DNA from 3 places in the Marinobacter salsuginis genome. Region 3 is predicted to be linked to each of the others. Evidence: predicted binding sites of a transcription regulator. Region 3 holds the regulator's gene; each other region holds the start of a gene.
What was found. Region 3 encodes FliA, which starts transcription of late flagellar genes. Its sites were predicted from a motif close to CTAAAGTTTNNNNNNNNNNNGCCGNTAA; they were not measured.

Region 1 (7,961 bases), on a different contig from region 3:
GAGGAAACTCAAACTCCCAAAACTGGGAGTTCCCGCAGGGCACCTGTCGGCGAACAGGAAGTACGAGTCGAACCTATCCGCGGCATCAAAGCTGCGATGGCGAAAAGCATGGTCAAATCGGCCACCACCATTCCTCACTTTATCTACAGCGAGGATATTGATGTCACCGATCTGCTCAAGCTACGGGAACAACTGAAACCGGAGGCAGAAGCACGGGGTTCGAGACTGACGCTCATGCCCTTCTTCATGAAGGCCATGGCCCTGGCGATCCAGGAATTCCCGGTGCTCAACAGCCAGCTCAACGATGACGTCACGGAGATTCACTACCTGCCCCAGTGCAATATCGGTATGGCGGTGGATGGCAAAGCGGGCCTGACGGTGCCGAACATCAAAGGCGTGGAAAGCCTCTCGTTGTTGGGGATTGCCGACGAGGTAGCGCGCCTGACCGATGCGGCCCGATCCGGCCGAGTCAGCCAGGAAGACCTCAAGGGCGGCACCATCACCATCTCCAACATTGGCGCACTGGGTGGCACCTACGCCGCACCCATTATCAATGCACCCGAAGTGGCTATTGTGGCCCTGGGACGCACCCAGAAACTGCCCCGGTTTGACGCCAACGGCCAGGTGGTGGAACGGGCCATCATGACGGTGAGCTGGGCCGGCGATCATCGCATTATCGACGGCGGCACCATCGCCCGCTTCTGCAATCGCTGGAAAGGCTACCTGGAATCGCCCCAAACCATGCTGCTGCACATGGGCTGACGGTTTATCATGGCGCAGAAGACTCAACTGCAGCAGTTCTACATCCCCGAAGAGCAGTCGATCTATCTGCTCAGCCATGATGATGCCAAGAAGCTCAAGGACTGGGTGGCGCTTTGCGCCGCCCAGCTCCGCCAACTCGGCTATCAGGACATCGAATTGATTGGTAAGGGCGCTTACGGCTTTGTCTTTGCCGGCCGCCTGCCGGGCACGGCCATCGGCGGCCCGGAACATGTGTTCAAATTCACCCGCATCAACCTGCCCAGACATCTGCAGGACCGGCTTGAAGACGAAGCGTACATTCTTGAGCAGGTCCGTCACCCCAGGGTGCCGCGGCTGATTTCCTACCAGCGAGCCAATAACCAACCGATTCTGGTAATGGAACGGGCTGCCGGGTTGAATCTGGAAGAGGTATCCCTGCGTGATGGCCGCCTGAAGCCACGACTCATTATCCGCATTGCCGACCAGCTTGCCGACATCCTGCGCAACCTGCGCCGGGAAAACGGCCCTGCCGGAAGACCGATCGTTCACGGTGATATCAAGCCCTCCAATCTGGTGTTCGACGCCAGTACCGAAAACATCGCGCTAATTGACTGGGGCTCCTCGGTGTTTGCCCAGCTGGACGCTAACCAGCAGTTCATTACCGCCAACGTGATGGAGCTGATGTCCGACAACCTGCAGCAAACCAACGCGCGGCTAGGCGATGTCTATTTTATTGGTGAGGAACAGCTCAACGGCGGCCTGTCTTCGCCGCGGTTTGACGAACAGGGTGCGGCCGGCACGCTCTATGCCCTCGCTTCGGCGCAATCCTGCCGTTTTGGTCACCGGGCGATCCCGGCTACCTCTCTGGGGCTGCCCATGGAATTTGCCAGGATGCTCGATGGCATGCTGTCGCCGGATCCTGACACGCGGCGCAAAGCCGGTGATTACTACCTCAGGGAAATGCCGCGGATGGCTCGCACGGTGATGATCGATCTGCCCGAAAAGCCGGTCGCGGCCCAGGTACCGGTTTGGGTTCGAGCCTCGGACCAGGAAATCGACACCGTGGTTTACAGTTCCCGCAAATCCTTCCTCCGGGAAGAGGGAGCGCCGGAAACCCTCAACGACGTTAACGACGTTCAGCTCGACCGCTACTACAAGAACTTCATGCAGGGCATGGGCGAAACCGAGAAAGCCTTTCTGGCGGCCGTCAGCCGCCTGGGGCGCTATCCGGTGGAAGGTGGTCTGGCCGTGCGTTGGGAAACCGATGGAATCTACATCGACACGTCGCTGAACTTGCACGATCCGGCACTGAAGTCAGCATTTGTTCAGGCGGTCAACAACATGGTTTACCTCGCCCAGGCCATTTACCGACAAGGTATTTTCAAAAGCTGCCTGTTTAACGCCCGGAACACTCTGCACATCGACCGTGACGAGCCGGATCAACCCTTTCTCCTGTCACCGGGAATGAAACTGCATTACGAGGTCAGCGCTGCGCCGGAGGTGGAGGATGAAAGCCGCGTGCATTCCTACTTCGAGGACGGCCCCGATCCGGAGGAGTTTCTGGTTCTGCCTGATATCATAATCCACGCTTTGGAGGCCCTGAACGACATCCACCACACCGGCATGATTATCTTCGAAGCCCTGCCCCGGCATCTAAAGATTCACAGCCACTACCGGCTGCTGGATCCCGACCGGGAAGCGGAGTTTACTCGGCTATTGGATGAAATTCTTTCCGCTGTCGAACAGATCACCGGGCTCGGAGTTTCCGGATATATGAAGATGCCCTACAAGGACACGCGCTTTTTCCCGCATATCGAGCGTTTGCCCGACCGGTATTACCCGCGCAACCCCAGGTCCGAGCACGCTTAGACGCCAGGCCGATCCCATCCGTTTTGTCCGCTGTTTCGGACGCTTTGTCCGGTAAAGCCGACAATTTCAATCAGGAAACTCCCGAGATGTCCCAGCCACAGGACACTTCATTTCCAAAATCAGTGAACGAAACCGCTCAAGGCTCCTGAAAACACGTAAAAACAATGACTTGGCAACTGGCATGGTTCCTGTATCAGAACCGGATATAACGATAAAAACTGCCTGAAGAACAAATCGTTAAGAAAGACTGTTTTTCACGTTTGCTCGGATAACAATAAGGAACAACTATGCGATTTCTCCTCCTGGCTCTGTTGCTGGTCAGCCCCCTGTGTTTTGCCAAAACCGTCGTTATCGTTCAAAGCTATCACATCGAATACAAATGGGATGCCGATTACATTGAGGCTGTCCGTTCGGTTCTTGGGAAGGACCACGACATAAAGGTCTTTGAACTGGACACCAAACGCCTGCCCAAGCCCGAATGGCCAGACAAGGTGGCTGAGATTCAGGGCAAGATCGCCGAGATCAAGCCGGATGTGGCCATCCTGGGTGATGACAATGCATTTTCACTGATGGCGGAGCATCTGGTGCAGCGCGAGATTCCGGTGGTATTTTTGGGAGTGAATGGTGGCCCGGTTCAGCACCCTACCCTTGAGCACCCTCTGGTTACCGGAATACTGGAACGCCCCTTCTTCGCCGACAGTATCCGGCATCTGCGAAAAGTCCTTCGGCAGAGGGATCGCTTCCTGGTGCTGATGGATGACTCACCCACCATGCGCAATGCAGTGAACGAATATTTCGGTGACAAACGCCAGGCCACTGTTTACGGCTCGGACCTGGATATCGTTCTGACCAACGACCGGGATACCTGGCTGAAATCGGTGGTAAACGCTCATGAGCGCTATGACGCCGTGGTTCTGGGAACCCACCACACCATCCGGGACAAGGACGGCAACTACGCTACTCCTTATGAACTGCTCAAAGAGGCCTACTACAGCGCTCAGCTTCCGCTTTTCTCCTTCTGGGATATCTTTGTTGGGCAGGAACAGAGCATTGGCGGTTTTACCATATCCGCTCATCAGGAAGGCCTCACCGCAGCAAGACTGGCATCGCTGATCCTCAATGGCATGAGACCAGACCAGATACCGCAACTTAAATCCATCAGTGGCCATTATGTCTACAGCGAAAGCGGCCTTGATCACTGGAATCTGCAGCTGTCGCCCATGATTGCCAGTCAGGCCAATTTTGTTGACTAGGGTCCGGTCAAGAATCTTGCACAACCAATGCGCCGATCTAACCAACCGAACGTAACACTTCAGGTTTGATCGGCCTTGCCGTTAACCATTAAAACAATCCGATAAAAGGGTAGTATTTTGGCTTCCTCTTTCCTCGAATCTGTAGAACGGAAATTAGGTGTCCCCGGCAAGCTACTGATTGCGCCGGTTTTTATCCTCGCGCTGTTCGCTTCAGTGACGTTTTTCAGCGTTTCCGAATTTCAGCAACTGGACCAACGCATGAATAAGGTCGCCCGAGACCTGGCGCCGGATACGGCGATTGGCACAGAGTCGGTTATCAGTGTTTATCGGATGCGGCTTCGGGTGTTCGATTATTTCTCCACCGGCGATGAAGAAACACTCAGCTATTTCGATGAGCTGGAGGGGGAATTCAATGAAGTGATGGCCAGGGCCCAGGAGAATATACAGGACCCAGATGCCGCCAAATTGGTGGACCGTATCAACAGCAGCACCGGTGAGTACATCAGCGCCTTCAGGAACGAGCTGGTTCCGGCAAAACGCCAGGTTCTGTCGATCATAAAGGACGAACTGGACGTTCACGGTCCAAACGCCACCAAGGCTTTAAGAATGGCCCTTAACGGCGTTGCCAACCGGGAACCCGAGAGCGATCTTCGGGCCGGCCTTGAGCAGCTCCTCAACGATGCCATGGTCATGCAATTGACCGCCCAGCGTTACCTGTCCAACGGCGACGAGGACTCCCAGAAAGCCCTCGGCTGGGCAATCGAAGACCTGGCCGATGCGCTGGAGCTGCTGGAACCCGAAGATGGTCCTGACTTTGTTCAGGTCTATATGGACACCGTCGTTGAAGAACTGGCCAACTACCAGGCGGCGGTCGAGAAGATGCTGGACCAGCAAAGCATTGTGGTCAGCGTCAAGAAAGACAAACTGGATGTGCTGGGTCCAGAAATTGCCCGAATGGCCAGAGAACTGGAGTCCACAATATTTGACTCGCTGGAAGTAGAGGCTGACGTCGCCAGTGCCGAGACCGACCTCGCCCTAAGGTTCACGCTGATTGCGTTCTTTGTGTCGTTGGTGCTTGGCCTGATCGTCGCTGTGCTGATGAGTCGGATGATGGGTGTCAGCGTCAAACGTGCCAAAACCGAAATCCTCGGTTATCTCGACGACATCGCCAACAATAACGGCGACTTGTCCACCAGGCTGACCCCGGGTCGCCCGGACGAAATCGGTGACTTCATTGGTGCCGTCAACACCTTCCTGGAAACCCTCGAGAAGACAATCTCACAAATCGTGAGGGCTTCGCGCCAACTCACAGGTGAGTCGGAATCCCTCTCCGGCATCACGGAGCGCACGACCGCCAACTCTGAACAGCAGCGCGATCAGATCACTCAGGTGTCTGCCGCCATGCAGGAAATGGTCTCGACCTCTGAAGAAATCGCTTCGAACACCAGCGAAACTGACGAATCCGCCCGCAAGGCAGCATCTCTTGCCGATTCCGGCCAGGAAACCGTTGGCTCTGCCATCAGAGCAGTCACTAACCTTGCCAATCAGGTAGAAAAAGGTTCGACGCGCATCCAGCAGCTGGAAAACGAGTCAGCCGAGATTGGCAATGTGCTTGCGGTGATTCAGAGCATTGCAGAACAGACCAACCTTCTGGCCTTGAACGCAGCTATCGAAGCGGCCCGTGCCGGCGAGGCAGGACGGGGTTTTGCCGTGGTTGCCGACGAGGTCCGCGGGCTGGCCAAACGGGTGCAGGAATCAACCGTCGATATCGAGCGCATTGTGTCACAACTTCAAAGTGGCGCAGCCGGTGCAGTTGTAGACATGAGCAAGGCCAAGCAGATGGCCGAAGAAGCCAGCGAGGAGGCGAGCAAGTCCGGCGAAGCACTGACCGATATTCTGGCCGCGGTAAACAGCATCGTCGAAATGACAACCCAGATAGCCAGCGCCACCGAACAGCAGAGAGCCACGGCATCCGAGATGACTCAAAATGTGGAGATAAGCAGTAGTGCCATTGAAGAACTCGCCGGGGATATCTCCCAGGTAAACCATTCAAGCCAATCGCTGGCCACCATGGCTGATGAGTTGAACACTCTGGTGAGACGCTTCCGCGCCAGCGAATCCTGAGCGGACAATGGTTGCAGATGTTAACCACTTCACGAGCGCGTCCATAATTACCTGATACCTTGGGGCTTCAAGTTACACAATGTAACCGGAAATGGACCGCCCGGAGGTATCCCGCCATGACGCGCTCTCAATCATCCCGGAAGGCAGGCGTACGCAGCCCTGCCCTCGCCATACTGACAGCGGCTGCCTGCCTTGGCACGGCCCAAGCCGCCGAACCCGAGAAAGTTATTTTCGCCGCAGAGAATGCGCTTTACGGGGCCGGCCATGATGTCGGACGCGCGGATGGTTGGATCGATGAACAACTCCGAACTGCCATACGCGCCTATCAAGATAAGAATGGGCTGCAAACCAACGGCAACCTGGATGCAGCAACACTGGAAGCACTCGGCGTGGCCAAAACTTCGAGCGCAACCATCGCGGCAAATTCGGTCGGCAGTCGAAAGGCATCAATGGCAAAGCTTGGTTTGTCCCTGCCCGAGCCGGCACCCGATTCTCCTGCCGTTGCCAGAGCTGAACCGAAGCCAGAGCCAGAGCCGGAGCCGGAGCCTGCGCCTCAACCTGTGGCGACACCCACTCGAACTCCTTCCGAGCAGGTTGCCCAGACACCCTCACCTGACATTAAAACGCAGGAAAAACAGGTATCTACTGCGGATACTTCAAAACAACCTGAAGTTACGATTGAGGAAAAGGCGTCCTCAGAACCCCAAGCCCCAACGCCAGACCCCACGCCGGAACCTGTGGTCGCCGAAGTAACAACACCGGAAGTCAACGAAGAACCAGACCCGGTGCTGGCCCAGCTCCCTACGGAACCAACCAGCGCGGGATACGCCGAGCAGGAAGCAACCGATACCAGGAAAGCCCAGCCAATCGAGGAAGAGACCACCGCATCAACACCCACGGCTGCCGAGAAACCTCAGAGCACCGGGGGCGGCTTTTTCAGCAAGTTGTTCGACTTCTTTTTCGGTTGGCTGGTGTGAGCCTCAGCTCTGCAACCGGTCTTTGAAGACTTTCCAGTCGATCACGTTGCCTTCAGAGTCGAAATGGACATAACCACGAAAGCTGGGGTCATCTTCCCAGGCTTTCACAAAGCCGACGGTTTCACCGTCATCTGAAACGATTTCAAAGGCTTCACTGTGGGCCCTGGCCATTTCTTTGTCGGGATCTGTGTCAGAACGTCTGAGGCTTACGGAAGAGTCTAGAGGTAAGGTGCTTTGAAGGAATTCCTGGATCATCGTCAAGCTCTCCTTTCGGGGTGAACCGGTCTGGTTCTGGAGGTAGCGTAACTATAAGCTGATCCGATAATAGAGAATACAGATTCAGATCAATTTTCTTAGACTTTTTCGAGATAAAAATACTTTAAGAACAAGGGCATATTTCATTATTGTGACAACATGTAACCTTCCGAGCCGGTTATTTTTCAACCAACTCAGAAGGTTACCTTATCCACACTCGATCGCGTCTACCGATCAGAATTTCCAGAACGGGGTGCTCAATTTCTGTTCAACGAGCTCCGGGGAAAATCCCACATCGTTCAGCAAACGGCGATCCATTGTCATTACCAAATGGACAAAGTTGCGCTTCATCCGCCAGCCTTTGTAAAGAGAAGCAGCTCTTTTCATTTTATTACTCCTTAGTCAACCCAGAATTCGGTCGGTAAAACCGGGACCTTGTTTAATTAGGATCCTATTCTAGGCTTGCCAAGGAGTTTTCTGAATACTTGGAAACCCCTATAAACAGGGGCTCCCGGCATTTTAGCGTTTCAGAATGGTGTCATTTTAATTGCAGTTTCACGACGCCTTGGCGTTTGAAATCAGCACCTGGTAAAGGTCGTCCTTGAGCTGTGCCCGCTTCTGCTTCATGCGGTGCAATTTGTCGTCGCCAATGGGAGAGTCCCTCTTTTCCAGCCCTTCAATTTCGTGATCAAGATGCGTGTACTCCTGAAGCTTTTCACTGAACTTCAGGTCATTGCTCTTG
Region 2 (7,961 bases), on a different contig from region 3:
AAGAAACGTCTTTTGCTGACCTTGCTGCTGGTTGGCCTGCTTCCCGTCATTGCCATCTCGTTTTTTAACGCCGAAATTGCCCGACAGAGCCTGACGGAACAGGCGTTGCAACAACTCTCTATTGCGGCTACCAACAAGCAGCATAGTGTTGAAGATTATCTCAGCACTATTGCCCGGCAGCTGAAAGCCATGGCCAATAATCGCGGGACCCGAACGGCGGCCCAGGGGTTTGGTTTGGCATTTCAGAATTACGAAAAACTGGTACAAGAGGAGCAGTCGACCTTACGAGAAAACGTCGAGGCTTATTATCAGCAGAATTTCTTGCCACCCTTACAGCAAAATGGTGGTGCTAAGGGACGTTCAGCCTCGGATTTCGTTGCATCCCTCAGCAAAAACAGCCTGGCTCTGCAGATGGGTTACATCGTGGACAACCCGAATCCTGTGGGGCAGAAAGACGAATTGGTATCGGCCGACGTCCATATCGCGCAGTTTTATAACACCCTTCACAAACAGTGGCACACCTCGTTCAAGGAGTTTCAGGAGGCGTTCGGCTACTACGATATTTATCTCATTGATGCCGATACAGGCCATGTTATCTATTCCGTAGCCAAAGAGGTTGATTTTGCTACCTCCCTGAAAGACGGTCCCTACGCGGATTCCGGCCTTGCGGCAGCTTATCGTCAGGCGCTGTCTGACGGACAGGATACTGCTCCGACTTTTGTTGATTTTACTCGGTATGTACCGTCCTACGGTGCGCCCGCCGGATTTGTGGCAACCCCCATATATTCCGAAAAGGATGAGCGGCTGGCCGTGCTGGCCTTCCAGTTCCCCATCGACAGCCTGAACAACATCATGATGGAGCGAGATGGCATGGGCGAAACCGGGGATGCCTATCTGGTGGGCCCGGATAACCTGATGCGGTCAGACTCATACCTGGATCCGGAAAACCGCAGCGTTGTCGCTTCCTTTGCCGACCCGGAGAATGGGCGCATAAGTTCGACATCGGTGGATGAAGCTCTGGCTGGGAATTCCGGTGAAGGCGTGGTTACGTCCTACCGGGGCGAACCAGTGTTTTCCGCCCACAGGCCAGTTGCTGTAGGCGGGTTGAACTGGGCGCTGGTGGCGGAGATCAGCGAAGACGAGGCCTTGGCGCCCGTGCGTGAAATGTGGACGCTGGCCGCGATAGCCATTGCTATTGTGATCCTGGCTGTAGTGGCCGTGGCGGTCTGGACCGCAGTGCGGATCATGAAACCCCTCGGCAGAGACCCGGCCGAATTGCAGGCACTGGCGGAGCAGGTGGCTGCGGGTAATCTGGTCATCGATTCGTCCGAAAGTGACAGGGCAACGGGTGTTTACGGCTCCATGCTCAAAATGGTGTCGGACCTGAAAGAAGTGATCTTCAGGGTCGAGGAGGCTTCCCAGCGCCAGGCCAGTGCATCTGAACAATTGTCGGGTACTTCCTCACATACTCTGGAGAGTGTGAATCAGCAGGCAGAGCAGACTGAGCAGGTGGCGTCGGCCATTGAGGAAATGTCCTCCGCCATCAACGAAGTGTCCCAGAACACCGCGGAATCGGCAGCCAGCGCCAAGCGCACTCATGAGGCGGTCAGCCGCAGCGCAGCCGAGGTGGAATCCTCCGCTGAGGACACCCGTGCTATGGCCAGGGAACTGGAGGAAGCTGAGGCCGGCATAGAGGACTTGCGAAAGAATATGGAATCCATCACCAGGGTTCTGGATTCGATAAAGTCCATCGCCGACCAGACCAATTTGTTGGCTCTGAATGCCGCTATTGAAGCGGCCCGGGCCGGTGAACAGGGCCGGGGCTTCGCGGTGGTTGCGGATGAGGTGCGCAGCCTGGCCCAGAATAGCCAGAAGGCGACCGAGGAGATCAGTAGTTCCATCGAAACTCTGGTGAATTCGTCGGAGCGTGCTTCACAGGTGGTTACCCGCTGCAGCGTCCAGGCCAGCGGTATTTCCGAGCGGGCAGGAGCCGTTGTATTGCAACTTCGCGAGGCAGTGGACGAGGTTACCCGGATGTCCGGTATGGCGGAGCAGATTGCGACTGCATCCGAAGAGCAATCAGCCACAGCCGAAGAAGTAACGCGCAACGTATCTACAATTGCAGAAAAGTCCGTTGAGACCAAACAGGCCATGGCCCAGATATCAGAAGCCAGTGGTGACCTGGCCGAGTTGTCTCATCAACTGAAAGATTCGCTGTCCCGGTTTAAAGTCAGCTGAGTACCAGAAGGCGTTAAAATCTTAGGCCATGCTCGGCACACAAATAAAAACCCGCTACGGCGGGTTTTTTTAATGGCGTTTACTCGGTCTCTTCGGGGATCACCGGAGGTGGAAAGCCGCCCAGCTCTTTCCATCGATTCACAATGCCGCAGAACAGGTCCGCAGTCTTTTCCGCATCATAGGCTGCGGAGTGGGCTTCCTTATTGCTGAACGGAATGCCCGCGATCTTACAAGCCTGGGCCAGAACCGTATGGCCGTACGCCAGGCCGGCCAGAGTGGCGGTATCGAACGTGGAAAAGGGATGAAATGGATTGCGCCGGATATCTGCTCGCAGTGCGGCCGCAAAGATGAAATTGTGGTCAAAAGTGGCGTTATGTCCCACCAGAACGGCCCGCTTGCAGTCGTGGTTTTTCACCGCCTTGCGAATCGGGCTGAAGATTTCACTGAGACCTTCCCGCTCGGGAACCGCTTCACGCTCTGGATTCCACGGATCTATGCCGGTGAAATCCAGGGCGGATTGCTCCAGATTGGCGCCTTCAAAGGGATCAATCTGTTGTACGTGGGTCTCCGCTCGCCGCACCCAGCCGTCGTCGTCCATGGTCAGTATTACCGCCGCCACCTCCAGCAGGGCATCCCGCTCGGGATTGAATCCTGCGGTTTCCACGTCGACGACAACGGGTAGAAATCCGCGGAAGCGGCGGGACATGGGATGCGGTGGTTTGTTTTCGTCAGTCACTCAAGCTCCGGTCTTGGCCGTGGGTGAGAAGGAATAGATCAGGTTTACGCCAGTCGCCAGTGAACGGTTTCACCGGCCTTGAGAGGCACGATGGTTCCGTCAGCCAATGGCAGCTCCGCCGGCATGGTCCAGGGTTCGCGAACCAGGGTAATGGTATCGGTGTTGCGCGGCAGGCCGTAGAAGTCAGGGCCGTTGAAGCTGGCGAATGCCTCAAGCTTGTCCAGAATGCCAAGCTCTTCAAAAATATCCGCATACAGGCCGATGGCGCCATAGGCTGAGTAACAGCCAGCACAGCCGCAGGCAGCCTCCTTGCGATCCTTGGCATGGGGAGCAGAATCCGTGCCCAGGAAAAAGCGTTTGTCGCCGCTGGCTACCGCGTCCCGCAACGCCTTCTGATGGCGGTTGCGCTTCAGAATTGGCAGGCAATAAAGGTGCGGGCGAATGCCGCCGACCAGCATATGGTTGCGGTTATACATCAAATGCTGGGGCGTCAGCGTCGCGGCAAGGTTGTCGCCGGTATGCTGCTGGACAAACTCGGCGGAATCGGCCGTCGTAATATGTTCCAGCACAACCTTGAGATTCGGGAAAGCCTCCAGGGTGGGGGCCAGGACCCGCTCCAGAAACACCTTTTCACGGTCAAAGATATCGATATCGGCGTCGGTTACTTCGCCGTGAACCAGAAGAAGCATGCCGCAGTCTGCCATTGCTTCCAGCACGGGATAGATGTTCCGTATATCCTTCACTCCGGAGTCGGAGTTCGTTGTCGCGCCCGCCGGGTAAAGCTTGGCGGCCACAACACCGGCGGCTTTGGCCTCGCGGATGGTTTCCGGTGTCATGCTCTCGGTCAGGTACAGGGTCATCAACGGCTCGAAGGCGGTGCCTTTGGCAGCCGCGAGAATCCGCTCCCGATAGGCTGCGGCATCAGCGGCGGTTGTGACCGGTGGCACCAGGTTAGGCATGATGATGGCGCGGCCGAAGCAGGCCGCTGTGGCCGGTACCACGTCGCTAAGAATGTCACCATCCCGAACGTGAAGGTGCCAGTCGTCGGGCCGGGTAAGAGTAAGCTTTTCTGTCATGGCAGTTGTCCGCAATACCTTATGCGAGGCGTGCTGTGGGGCCCTGGAGGATAGAGCCCCGAAAAATTTGGCGAATTATACCAGAAGGCGCGGGTGATTGTTTTCCGGCCGGAGCTAAAGAAAGGCAGACGCGGGCCGTTAAGCAATCAGAATCTGTTAACTACCGGACACTGATGGCACATACTATGGGATTCCGCCTCGGAAAACGTCTCAATACACTGCTGGCTTGCAGTCTTCCTGTGCTGCTTTTGCCGGCTGCCGGGCAGGCTGCCAGCTATGGTGCCGGTATCGAGAATAGCCAGTGGTATCTTGCCGAATCGGTATTCGAGTGTCGCCTGGTGCACGAGGTTCCCGGTTACGGTCGGGCCGTGTTCAATCATCGCGCGGGTGAAAGTCTGAGCTTTTTCCTGGAGTCTGATTCGACACCAATGCGACCGGGGCGTGGCAGTCTCGTGGTGGAGGCACCGGCCTGGCGTCCGGGTGTGGCGCCGAAGCCCCTGGGCACGGTCAATGTGTCGGATGATCGCCGCCAGGTCTCCCTGGACACACGCCAGGCCTTTGTTGTTGCCCACGGCCTGCTGGAGGGTATGCGCCCCACGGTTACCCGGGAATCCTGGTTTGATGGTCGTCCGGTGCGGGTGCAGGTGTCCAATATCAATTTTGCTGGTGAATACCAGCGCTATCAGCGCTGCACGTCGAATCTCTTGCCGGTGAACTTTGATCAGATTCAGCGTTCAAGGGTGCCCTTTGCCAGTGGCAGCACTCAACTGTCTGACGCCGACAGGCAGTTGCTGGACAACATCGTGCGCTACGTGAATGCCGACACCACGGTTGAGAGAATTTTCGTGGATGGCCACAGTGACAGCATTGGCAGTCGTATCGACAACCGCGCGCTTTCCGAAGATCGTGCCAATGTGGTGGCCGACTACCTCAAGGCGAGCGGTATTGATGAAAACATGATTACCGTTCGGGCACACGGTGACCAATACCCGGTATCCAACCGGCCGGCGGATAACCGCCGCACCAATATCCGCTTGCAGAGGGCAGGTGATCGCCCGGAGCTTCAGCAGGCCAACGGGTATGGCGGTGAGCCCCGGGGATAATCGCTTTCAGTAAACCGAGTTCAATACTTCCAGATGGGCGTTTACGCTTTCTGCCAGGGCCCTCAGGTGGTATCCGCCCTCCAGCGTTGAAATGATGCGGTCGTTGCTGTGCTCACGTGCAACAGACACGATCATTTCCGTCAACCAGCGGTAGTCGTCGGTATCCAGATTCAGTTCCGCCATCGGGTCAAGTCTATGGGCATCAAAACCCGCGGAAATCAGAATGAGTTGCGGTTTGAAGTCGTTCAGCCGCTTCAGCCAACCTGCCTCCACCTGTTTCCGATACTCTTCAGACGAACAGTTCGCTGCAATCGGAATGTTGACGATGTTGTCGGCCTGGCGGTGCACATGGGAGTGCGGGTAGAACGGGTGCTGGAAGCTGGAGCACATCAGGATTCGCTCGTCACCACCGACAATGTCCACGGTTCCGTTGCCCTGGTGCACATCGAAATCAATGATCGCGACCCGTTCAAGGTGATGGAAGGTGAGAGCGCGCATGGCGGCCAGGGCGACGTTATTGTAGAAGCAGAAGCCCATGGATTTCGCTCGCTCGGCATGATGGCCGGGCGGGCGCGCGCAAACAAAGGCGTTGGTTACCTGGCTACTCATAACCATATCCACGGCCTGGATGTTGGCGCCAGCGGCAAGGCGGGCTGCCCGCAAAGTGTCCGGCATCATGGCCGTATCCGGATCGGTAAACACGCGGCCCCTTGTGGGTTGCATCAGATCGAGTTGATGCAGGTACTTTTCGGGATGCACCGTCAATAACTGGTCCCGGGTGATCTCTTCCGGCCTCACCCAGTCGAGCTTCTGATCAAGACCGGTATCAGCCAGGTAGCTGATGATCGCCGCCAGACGCTCAGGGCTTTCCGGATGTTCCGGCCCCATGTTGTGTTTCATGAAGTCATCGTGGGAAAAGAATGCCGTGGTCATACGTCTCGAACTGCCTTCGATGTGCTTATATTTTCTTCAAGCTTATCAGGGAAAACCGCCTGATGCCGTGTTTCTTTGGTCTTATAGGGACGATAGCCATTTCACATCGGGGAATCAGGGCCTAAGATAAGGGTTACACTCATAAGTAACCTGTTTTATTACATTTATTCGCCAACGGCCTGCCGGCCACTCACATAGGAGAGTCAGCTTGAGCACCCGGTATCTGGAGAGCCTTTTCAATCCCGCGTCCATTGCGGTGATCGGTGCGTCGGAGCGGGCAGACAATCTTGGCGGCATGGTATTGCGGAACCTGATGGGGGGCGGTTATCCGGGGCGCCTGCTGGTGGTCAACCAGAACGATTACGACAACGTGCACGGTGTACCCTGCGTCAAGAAAGTCTCCAAAATGGACTTTTCCCCGGATCTGGCCATCATCTGCACGCCGCCGGATACTGTGGCCAAGACCATCAAGCGGCTCGGGGAAGCCGGGGTGCGCACCGCCATTGTCATGACCGGTGGCATGTCCCGTACTCACAGTAAAACCGGTCAGCCTTTGATGTATTCCGTGCGCGAGGCCGCCAGGGAAACCGGGATCCGGGTGCTCGGCCCCAACACGATTGGTTTGATGGTTCCGGCACGTAGCCTGAACGCCACCTATGCCCACATGGGCGCGATCCCGGGACGGGTTGCTTTCGTAGGCCAGTCCGGCACCATTGCCAGTTCGGTTATAGACTGGGCCTTTGCCCGGGGGGTGGGGTTTTCCTACTTCCTGACCCTCGGCGATGGCATGGATATCGATCACGACGATCTGATCGACTATCTGGCGCAGGACACCCAGACCCGCGCGATTCTTCTGCACATCGAGAACATCCCGAATGCCCGGCGGTTTATGTCTGCGGTGCGGGTAGCCTCCCGCACCAAGCCAGTGATCGCAGTAAAATCCGGGCGGGTACCGGAATCGGAGTGGTTTCCCCACGATCTGCCGGCCGGTTTGAAACGCAGCGATCCGATATACGATGCCATGCTCCAGCGGGCCGGTGTGCTTCGGGTGGACGGTCTTGGCCAGATGTTCGATGCGCTCGAGACGTTAACCCGGATGCGGCCATTGCGCCGGGAAAGCCTGGCCATCATGGCCAACGGGGTTGGCCCGGGGGTGTTGGCCGTGGACCGCCTGGCGGACCTGGGCGGCGAGCTGGCGGAGTTGTCGGATGCCAGTATCGAGGCCCTGGCCGAGCTGCTGCCACCTTACTGGACCCGCAAGAACCCGATCGATCTCAACTACGATGCTTCCCCGGATTTGTATGGGCGGGCGATCAAGATTCTTGCCAAGGATCCGGAAGTGGCAAACGTTCTGGTGATGTATGCGCCAAGTCTGACAGAGGACAGCCTCCAGATTGCTGACGCTGTGGTACAGGCTTCCAAGGGCACCCGTCTGAACGTGTTCACCTGCTGGCTGGGCCAGAGTACGGTCATGGATGCGCGGGAAGAGTTTTACCGGGCCGGGCTGCCGTCGTTCTTCAATCCCGAAAAAGCCGTCATGGCGTTCATGCAGCACGTGCGTCATCAGCGTGTTCAGCGGCTGCTCACGGAAACACCCGAGTCCTTTACCGATCACTTTGCAGACCGAACCCACACCCGTCATGTGGTCAGCCGGGCATTGCGCTCTGGCCGGTATCATCTGTCGAACCGGGAAGCCCGGGATCTGGTGAGTGACTATGGCATTAGCACCATCGACACCATGTACTGCGACGATATGGAAGAGGTCCTCGAGGTTTTCGCAGTTGAGCGGCGTCCCATCGATATCACCATCATCCATGAGCAGGCCTGCCATCCTTTCCTCGACCTGAGTCCTACCCAGCGCCGATACAAGGGCAC
Region 3 (7,961 bases):
TGATACCGATGGTCGGCGAGTAACCGCCCATGGCCTCGAACACTTTGGCGGATTCCAGATCACGCTGCTCCCGGGACTCGAGATCCACCTCCATGATGCCCCTGATGGTTTCCGTTTCCGCTCCGTCCACCAGCAGTTGCAAACCCTTGCGGGCGAAAGGTTCAGGTTCCCGTTCAGCGAGACCTTCAAGACCCAGCAATCCCTGCTTTCGCGCTTTGACACTCCAGTCGATGACCTTGCCAATGCCATCTTCGAGATTGATAAACGGCGGGACGAACACCCAGCGCACCTGTACAAAGGCCCGTTTCAGCATGGGCCAGGAGGTCTGGAGGATAGTGGCCGCCAGGGTACCCCCAATGACGATGATGGCGGCCGGCCCATTAAACAGGGAGCTTACTGCACCGCCTTCAAGCAGATTGCCGCCAAGTATCGCGGCAAAGGCCAGTATGACCCCCAGCAAACTCAGGATATCCATCAGCAGACACCTTCGACCAGACGCGGACCGATTTCGTCCAGGGACAGCACGTCGTCGGTCAGTCCTGCCTTGGCAACGGCCATGGGCATGCCATAGATAACCGATGACTTTTCATCCTGGGACCAGATGTCCGACCCGCTCTGCTTCATCATCCGGCACCCTTCCTTGCCGTCCGAGCCCATGCCGGTGAGAATGACGCCGAGCGTCTTGCCCGGGAAACTCCGGGCCAGGGAACCGAAGGTTACGTCGACACAGGGCTTGTAGTTGAGCCGCTCGTCGCCGGGCAGGATGCGGATCCTGGCCTGCCCACCCCGGTTCTCAACCATCATCTGCTTGCCACCGGGTGCCAGAAGAGCAAGTCCCGGCCGCAACACATCGCCATCCGCGGCCTGCCGGACTTCAATCCGACAGAGCTTGTTCAGGCGTTCAGCGAAAGCCGGCGTGAAGCTGGCAGGCATGTGCTGTACCAACACGATGGGAGCCGGAAAGGTTGCGGGCAACGCCGTCAGTACCCGTTGCAGGGCAACAGGTCCACCGGTGGAGGTTCCGATGCCAACCACAGCGTAATGCTTTGCCGGGCCTCGGCGGGTAGGACGCCTCGGCGCCTCGGGTTCAGTCGCAGCCGGAGGGCTGTGGGCGCCTGGCCGCTGGCGCGGCGTGACTTCCGCACGAGGACGGGCCGGCGTGGCGGGAGCGCGGGACGTGGGCGCCGACAGTTCGGGGCGGGCCGGCGCTGCAGGGCGGTTGCCCGGGCGGCTGCGGGCCACGTCCAGAATCCGCTCAATCAGGATTTTCTGGAGCTGGCTGTTGTCACGGGCAATTTCTTCAAAGTTCTTGGGCAGGAAATCAACGGCACCCGCCTCGAGGGCATCGAGTGTGACCCGGGCGCCCTCGTAGGTGAGAGAAGAAAACATGAGTACCGGTATGGGATGTTTGCGCATGATTTCGCGCACGGCGGAGATGCCATCCATCACCGGCATTTCATAATCCATGGTGATCACATCGGGACGAAGCTTTTCAGCCAGCTCCACGCCTTCCCGGCCGTTGGTTGCAGCCCCAACCACCTTGATCTGGCCGGAGCTGGTCAGGATTTCCGTCAGCCGTTTGCGAAAAAACCCTGAATCGTCAACGACCAGGACAGAAACTGTCATCCACTTCTCCTACCCAATCCATCGTTCTTCGGCCTTCTATGGCCGCAGTCACCTGAAAGCCCGGCTTAGCCGTAGTGTTGCAACAGGCTTGGCACATCAATGATCAGCGCGATCCGGCCGTCGCCGGTAATGGTGGCGCCGGCCATTCCCGGCGTACCCTGGAGGGCTCGACCGAGGGGCTTGATCACCACCTCTTCCTGCCCCACCAACTGGTCGACCACAAAACCGACCTGTTTGGTCCCCATGGCCACGATGACCACATGGGCGTTTTCCGGCACTTCCTGGGAAGTACCATCACGCACCAGCCATCGTTTGATGTGAAACAGCGGGAACACCTTTTCCCGGACCACAATACACTCTCGTCCGTCGACGATATTGGTCTTGGTCAGGTCCAGGTGGAAAATCTCGACCACATTCACCAGCGGCAGCGCGAACGACTGATCACCCAACATGATCATCAGTGTGGGCATGATGGCCAGGGTCAAAGGAACCTTGATAACAATCCGGGAACCCTTCCCCAGTTGCGATTCAATGCTCAACTGGCCATTGAGTTGCCCTATCTTGGTTTTGACCACATCCATGCCGACGCCACGACCGGAGACGTCCGAGATCTGCTCCTTCGTGGAAAAACCGGCAGCGAAAATCAGGTTAAAGCACTCGGAATCGGTCAGGCGATCCGCGGCATCCTGATCGTAAATCCCCTTCTCAACGGCCTTGCGACGGAGCACTTCCGGATCCATACCGGCGCCATCATCCTCGATGAACAGCAGGATATGATCCCCCTCCTGTTCGGCAGACAGGGTTACCGTACCCTGGCGAGGCTTACCTGCTTTCTCGCGCACTTCCGGGGCTTCGATCCCGTGATCGACCGAGTTTCGAACCAGGTGAACCAGCGGATCAGACAGCGCTTCGACCAGATTCTTGTCCAGGTCGGTGTCTTCACCGTGCATCACCAGGTTGACCTCTTTCTTGAGGTTCCGGGCCAGGTCACGCACAACCCGGGGGAACCGGCCGAACACCTTCTTGATCGGCTGCATACGGGTCTGCATGACGGCAGACTGGAGGTCGGTGGTGACCACATCCAGGTTGGACACGGCTTTGTGCATGTGTTCGTCTTCGCTTTCCGCGCCCAGACGCTGCAAGCGGTTACGCACCAGCACCAGTTCACCCACCATGTTCATGATGTCGTCGAGACGCTTGGTGTCAACACGCACCGTTGTTTCAGCCGCGGGCGCGTGTTCGCGGGCGGGCATCGCAGGGGTGGCAGCGCCTTTGGTCTCCGGCTTCCCGGGCTTCGGTGCCTCTGCTTTTGGCTTGGCTGGCTCTTTCGGCGCTGAGGGCTCTTTCGGCGCTGGCGGCTCTTTCGCTGCTGAAGGCTCCTTCGGACCGGAGGACTCTCCCCCGGCTGTCGGGCTTCCGCCCTTGCCGTGCAGATCGTCCAACAATTTTTCGAATTCGTCGTCGGTGATCAGATCGTCGCTGCCACCGCCTTCTGCCTTTGCCGCCGGCTTTTCTTCTTTGCTGACAGCATCGTCCTCGCCCGCAGGTGCGCCGGCAAACTGCCCTTTTCCATGCAGCTGGTCGAGCAGCGCCTCGAACTCGTCGTCGGTTATCTCGTCGTCGCCGGAACCCTCCCAGTCACCGGAAGACGCTCCGGAGTCTGAAGCCGGTGCCTGGTCTTCGCTCTTTTCGTCCTGCAAGGCATCCAGAAGCTGTTCGAATTCGTCGTCGGTGATGTCGCCACCATCCTCCGCCGGTTCACTCTCTTCGTGTTCTGGCTGAGGGTCGGCGACAGGCGCTCCCTCACCTTCTGGCAGGGCCAGGGCATCGAGGCGGGCAATCAGTTCGTCCGGAGCCGGTGTTGGTTCCTCGTGATTGCGAACCTCTTCAAACATGGCATTAACGTTATCCAGGGCCTCCAGAACCACGTCCATCAGTTCGGAGTCCACCTTACGCTTGTGATTGCGCAGGGTATCGAAAACGTTCTCGGCGGAGTGGCAGCAATTTACCAGCGCTTCAAGCTGAAGGAAGCCCGCGCCGCCTTTAACGGTGTGAAAGCCACGGAAAATGGCGTTGAGCAGATCACTGTCGTCAGGATGTTGCTCAAGATCTACCAACTGCTCTGACAGCTTTTCGAGAATTTCACCGGCTTCTACCAGGAAGTCCTGCAAAATCTCTTCATCAGCATCAAACGCCATGCGTTACCCTCTTTGTTCAGAAACCGAGACTGGACAACAGGTCGTCAACGTCATCCTGTCCCGAAACTACATCTTCACGCTCATCGGCCTTGATCTGGGGCCCGACGCCCTTCTCTGCAGATTCTTCCTTCTCTTCAATCTGGTGCACGGTGCCGGTGAGCTGATCCACATGGCTGGCCATCACCACCAGGCTGAGCATCTGCTCCTCAACCTCTTTTACCAGGGCGGTGACCTTCTGGATAACCTGGCCCGTCAAATCCTGATAATCCTGAGCAAGCAGAATTTCCGAAAGATTGTTGTACATGGTGTCAGCGTCGCTGGCCGTACTGACAAAAAAGCGATCAATCCGGCCGTACAGTTCCCGGAACTCCGCCGGCTGCATCTCCCGACGACGCAGACGTTGCCATTCGTCCCGCAAGGAGGCCGCCTCTTCCCGAAACGCGTTGGCCACCGGCATGGTTTCCTCAACCAGATCCATGGTGCGGTTGGCCGCTTCGCCGGTCATCTGCACAACGTATTCGAGGCGATCGGAGGCGTCTGTCATCTTCGACAGCGCTTCTTGCTGTTCCGCGTTCCGGGGGTCAATCTGGAAGTTCCGGATGGCTTCGTGCAGGCTCCGGGTCAATCGCCCTACCTCGCGGTACAGACTTTGATCCCTGACCTCGCTGAGTTCATTGATCAGGGTCATGGCTTTGGCATAATCACCGGCATCAACACTCTCTGCCAGCTCTGCTGCCTGCCGCTGGAGCTTTTCGGTCACCTCCGGCTCAAGGCCCCGATGGTTCTTTTTGCTATCGCTCATGAGAGCCATCCGACCTCTGGTTACTGGATTCTTTCAAAGATTTTCTCAATCTTTTCCTTGAGCACAGCGGCAGTGAACGGTTTGACAACGTAGCCGTTCACACCCGCCTGAGCCGCGGCAACAATCTGGTCGCGCTTCGCCTCAGCCGTTACCATCAATACCGGCAGGGTTTTCAGATTCTCGTCAGCCCGGACAGCCTTCAGAAGATCGAACCCGGACATGCCCGGCATGTTCCAGTCGGTGACCAGAAAGTCGTATTTGCCGCTCTTCAGCATCGGCAAGGCTGTGTTGCCATCGTCTGCTTCATCGGTGTTGGTGAAGCCCAGATCACGCAGCAGGTTTTTGATGATCCGTCGCATTGTGGAGAAATCATCCACAATGAGGATTTTCATGTTTTTGTCCAATGGGACCTCCAGTTAGTAACACCCGGAATTCGTTTGACCTTCGCGTTCAAAGTCTAGCAGGCCGCTGTTTAAACCGCTTATTGTCAGACCTTTGCTTCCGTTGTAAAGCATCGGTTACCAAAAACTACAGACTGCACCTTCGCAGACACAGACTGAACGCAATCAGCTGTCCGGTTCCTGGCGCCAATCCGACAACCGCCCCCGAAGGCGCAAGGCAGCCTGGCTGTGAATCTGGCTGACCCTGCTCTCGCTGACGCCCAGCACGGCGCCTATTTCCTTGAGGTTCAGCTCTTCCTGGTAATAAAGGCTCAGAACCAGTTTTTCCCGCTCCGGCAGGTCTTCAATGGCCTCAGCCAGGCTCCGCCGGAAGGCATCGGAGGACAACCCCTCCAGAGGGTTATCCTGCGTCTCTGTCTGTTCTATCGGCAGCTCTCCGGATTCATTGAGCTCATCGAGGCTAAAAAGTCGGCCACTGTTGGAATCGGAAAGATAGGAATGATACTCCGCCAGCTCCATACCCAGCTCCTCGGCCACTTCCTGATCCTGGGCTTCCCGGCCAAGCCGGTCTTCCACAGCCTTGATGGCCCGGGAAATGCGACGGGCGTTTCGATGCACGGAGCGGGGAACCCAGTCGCCCTTGCGGATTTCATCGACCATCGCCCCACGAATCCGGATACCGGCGTAGGTCTCGAAGGTGGCTCCTTTGGTGGAACTGTATCGCTGGGCAGCCTCAAGCAGGCCAATCATGCCGGCCTGCATAAGATCTTCAAGCTGAACGGAAGCCGGCAGGCGGGCCATCAAATGGAGGGCGATTTTCTTGACCAGCGGCGCGTGTTGCTCAACAAGCTGAGATGCCTTCTGCGCACCTGACTGGTTATAAATTCCGAGGTTTTTCGCCAATGTCATGTATCCGGTTTCTTGTTTGACTGGATCCGATTCAGACTTCGACGAGCCGCTCCACAAAGAATTCCAGATGTCCACGGGGTGAGGACGGCAACGGCCAGCTGTCTACCTTGTCGGCCAGAGACTTGATGGCCAGGGAGGCTTTCGCTCTGGGATAGGCATCCAGCACTGCCCTCTGTCTCTGGACTGCTTTCTTCACTGCCTCATCGTAGGGGACTATACCGACATATTGTAGTGCCACATCGAGGAAGCGCTCGGTGACCCGAGTCAGTTTTTCGAACAGATGCCGGCCTTCCTGCTCATTCCGCACCTGGTTGGCAAGAATGCGGAAACGATTGGTTCCATAATCCCGGTTCATCAGCTTGATCAGGGCGTAGGCATCGGTGATGGACGTGGGTTCGTCACACACCACCAACAGTAATTCCTGGGACGCCCTGAGAAAGCTGACCACCGATTCGGAGATACCGGCGGCGGTGTCGACGATCAGTACATCGATCTGATCCCCCAGCTCGCTGAACGCATTAATGAGCCCGGCATGCTCCATGGGACTGAGCTGGGTCATCCGCTGGGTACCTGAGGAGGCAGGAACGATCTTTATGCCGCCGGGACCATTTACCAGAACGTCCTTGAGGTCACAGTCGCCTGCCAGAACATCCTGAAGGTTACGGTTGGCGGTGATGCCCAGCAATACGTCGATGTTGGCGAGCCCAAGATCGGCGTCGAGCAGCACCACTCTCCGGCCTTTCTGCGCCAGGGCAATTCCGAGGTTGACCGACACGTTACTCTTGCCGACTCCACCTTTACCGCCGGAAACTGCAATCACCTGTACCGGATGTGCTCTGCTCATACTGTTTTTTGTCTCTTGCCACGTTTCGCCGGTGCGTTTCCGACGCCTGCTGTCAATCTGTCCGGTCTCAGGCGTGCTCTTTCAGGCCCTCTGCGACCGCCTGCTGTTGCTGGAGTGTTTTAAGCCGATCCACGGCCAGCCGCACCAGCGGAACAGCTTCTGCGTGGTGCAGATCTTCAGGAATCTTCTGCCCGTCTGTGTAGTAGGCTACCGGCAGACCGGTTTCCATGACAAAACCGAGGGACTCACCCAATGTGAGGGCCTCATCGATCTTGGTCATCACACAGCCCGCAAGATTTGCCATCTTATAGCAATGCCAGACGGATTTCATGATGCGCGGCTGACTGGTTGCCGAGACGACCAGATGCGTTTTGACATTGTGATGGCTGCGAGCCAGTTCGGCCAGCTGTTCCTGATAACCTTTATCCGAACTTGTCAGCCCGGCAGTATCAATCAGAACCAGGTGACGGTCTGACAGCTCGTCCAGAATATCGTCCAGGCTGTGAGTCTCATCCACCACCCGAACCGGCACATTCAGGATACGACCGAACACGAACAACTGCTCGTGCGCCGCCACCCGGTATCGATCGGTGGTGACCAGAGCCAGGGAGTCGGAGCCATGCTTGAGCACATACCGCGCCGCCAGCTTTCCAATCGTGGTGGTCTTGCCGGAACCGGTAGGACCCACCAGCGCATAGGCGCCCCCCTCATCAAGCCACTCCATGCGAGAGGTCCGGACGCCGGTGCACAGCATTTTCAGGGACTGCTTCCAACCATCTTCCAGTCGCCCTGCCTTATGGCGACGGGAAATTGACCCTGCCAGCTCGCTGCCCAGGCCGAATTCCTGCAGGCGCTCGGCCAGCCTTTGCTGAACAGCCGTGTTTGTCGAAACCACAGAGTCCGGCTGCGGGCGACCACCCTGCATCATATCCCTGAGGGAGCTGATCTCGGCACGCATCTGTGCGAGTTCATCAGAATAGACATCCTTCGGCGCCTGGGGCTCAGCCACACTATCACCGAAATCGCCGCCGACCGTTTCCTGAACAGCAGCAAACGACGGACCTGAGTAGCCGGCTCCCTGGGAGGCACGCTTTTCCCTGACTTCACGGATGCGGTCACGGGATCGGCTCAATTCATCCTCGAGACGACGATGCTGGTCAGCCTGCATTTCTGCCAGGCGG

Region 1: the regulator FliA is predicted to act here: its motif matches at 3,921-3,948, upstream of GJU83_RS14610 (methyl-accepting chemotaxis protein).
Region 2: the regulator FliA is predicted to act here: its motif matches at 4,165-4,192, upstream of GJU83_RS11430 (flagellar protein MotY).

The regions. Positions count from the first base shown of each region.
Region 1 is NZ_BGZH01000003.1:91,617-99,577, forward strand. Features, by position in the region: gene GJU83_RS14595 (dihydrolipoyllysine-residue acetyltransferase) at 1-762, shown strand, start outside; gene GJU83_RS14600 (protein kinase domain-containing protein) at 772-2,610, shown strand; gene GJU83_RS14605 (ABC transporter substrate-binding protein) at 2,898-3,863, shown strand; gene GJU83_RS14610 (methyl-accepting chemotaxis protein) at 4,122-5,987, shown strand; gene GJU83_RS14615 (peptidoglycan-binding domain-containing protein) at 6,104-6,964, shown strand; gene GJU83_RS14620 (hypothetical protein) at 6,968-7,219, opposite strand; gene GJU83_RS18980 (DUF1127 domain-containing protein) at 7,454-7,606, opposite strand; gene GJU83_RS14625 (HP1242/YdcH family protein) at 7,775-7,961, opposite strand, start outside.
Region 2 is NZ_BGZH01000002.1:28,098-36,058, reverse strand. Features, by position in the region: gene GJU83_RS11445 (methyl-accepting chemotaxis protein) at 1-2,238, shown strand, start outside; gene rnt (ribonuclease T) at 2,318-2,974, opposite strand; gene pyrC (dihydroorotase) at 3,019-4,050, opposite strand; gene GJU83_RS11430 (flagellar protein MotY) at 4,236-5,153, shown strand; gene GJU83_RS11425 (histone deacetylase family protein) at 5,160-6,086, opposite strand; gene GJU83_RS11420 (bifunctional acetate--CoA ligase family protein/GNAT family N-acetyltransferase) at 6,295-7,961, shown strand, end outside.
Region 3 is NZ_BGZH01000001.1:572,008-579,968, forward strand. Features, by position in the region: gene GJU83_RS02605 (flagellar motor protein) at 1-475, opposite strand, end outside; gene GJU83_RS02610 (protein-glutamate methylesterase/protein-glutamine glutaminase) at 475-1,626, opposite strand; gene GJU83_RS02615 (chemotaxis protein CheA) at 1,692-3,824, opposite strand; gene GJU83_RS02620 (protein phosphatase CheZ) at 3,841-4,626, opposite strand; gene cheY (chemotaxis response regulator CheY) at 4,647-5,030, opposite strand; gene GJU83_RS02630 (RNA polymerase sigma factor FliA) at 5,193-5,936, opposite strand; gene GJU83_RS02635 (MinD/ParA family protein) at 5,968-6,780, opposite strand; gene flhF (flagellar biosynthesis GTPase FlhF) at 6,848-7,961, opposite strand, start outside.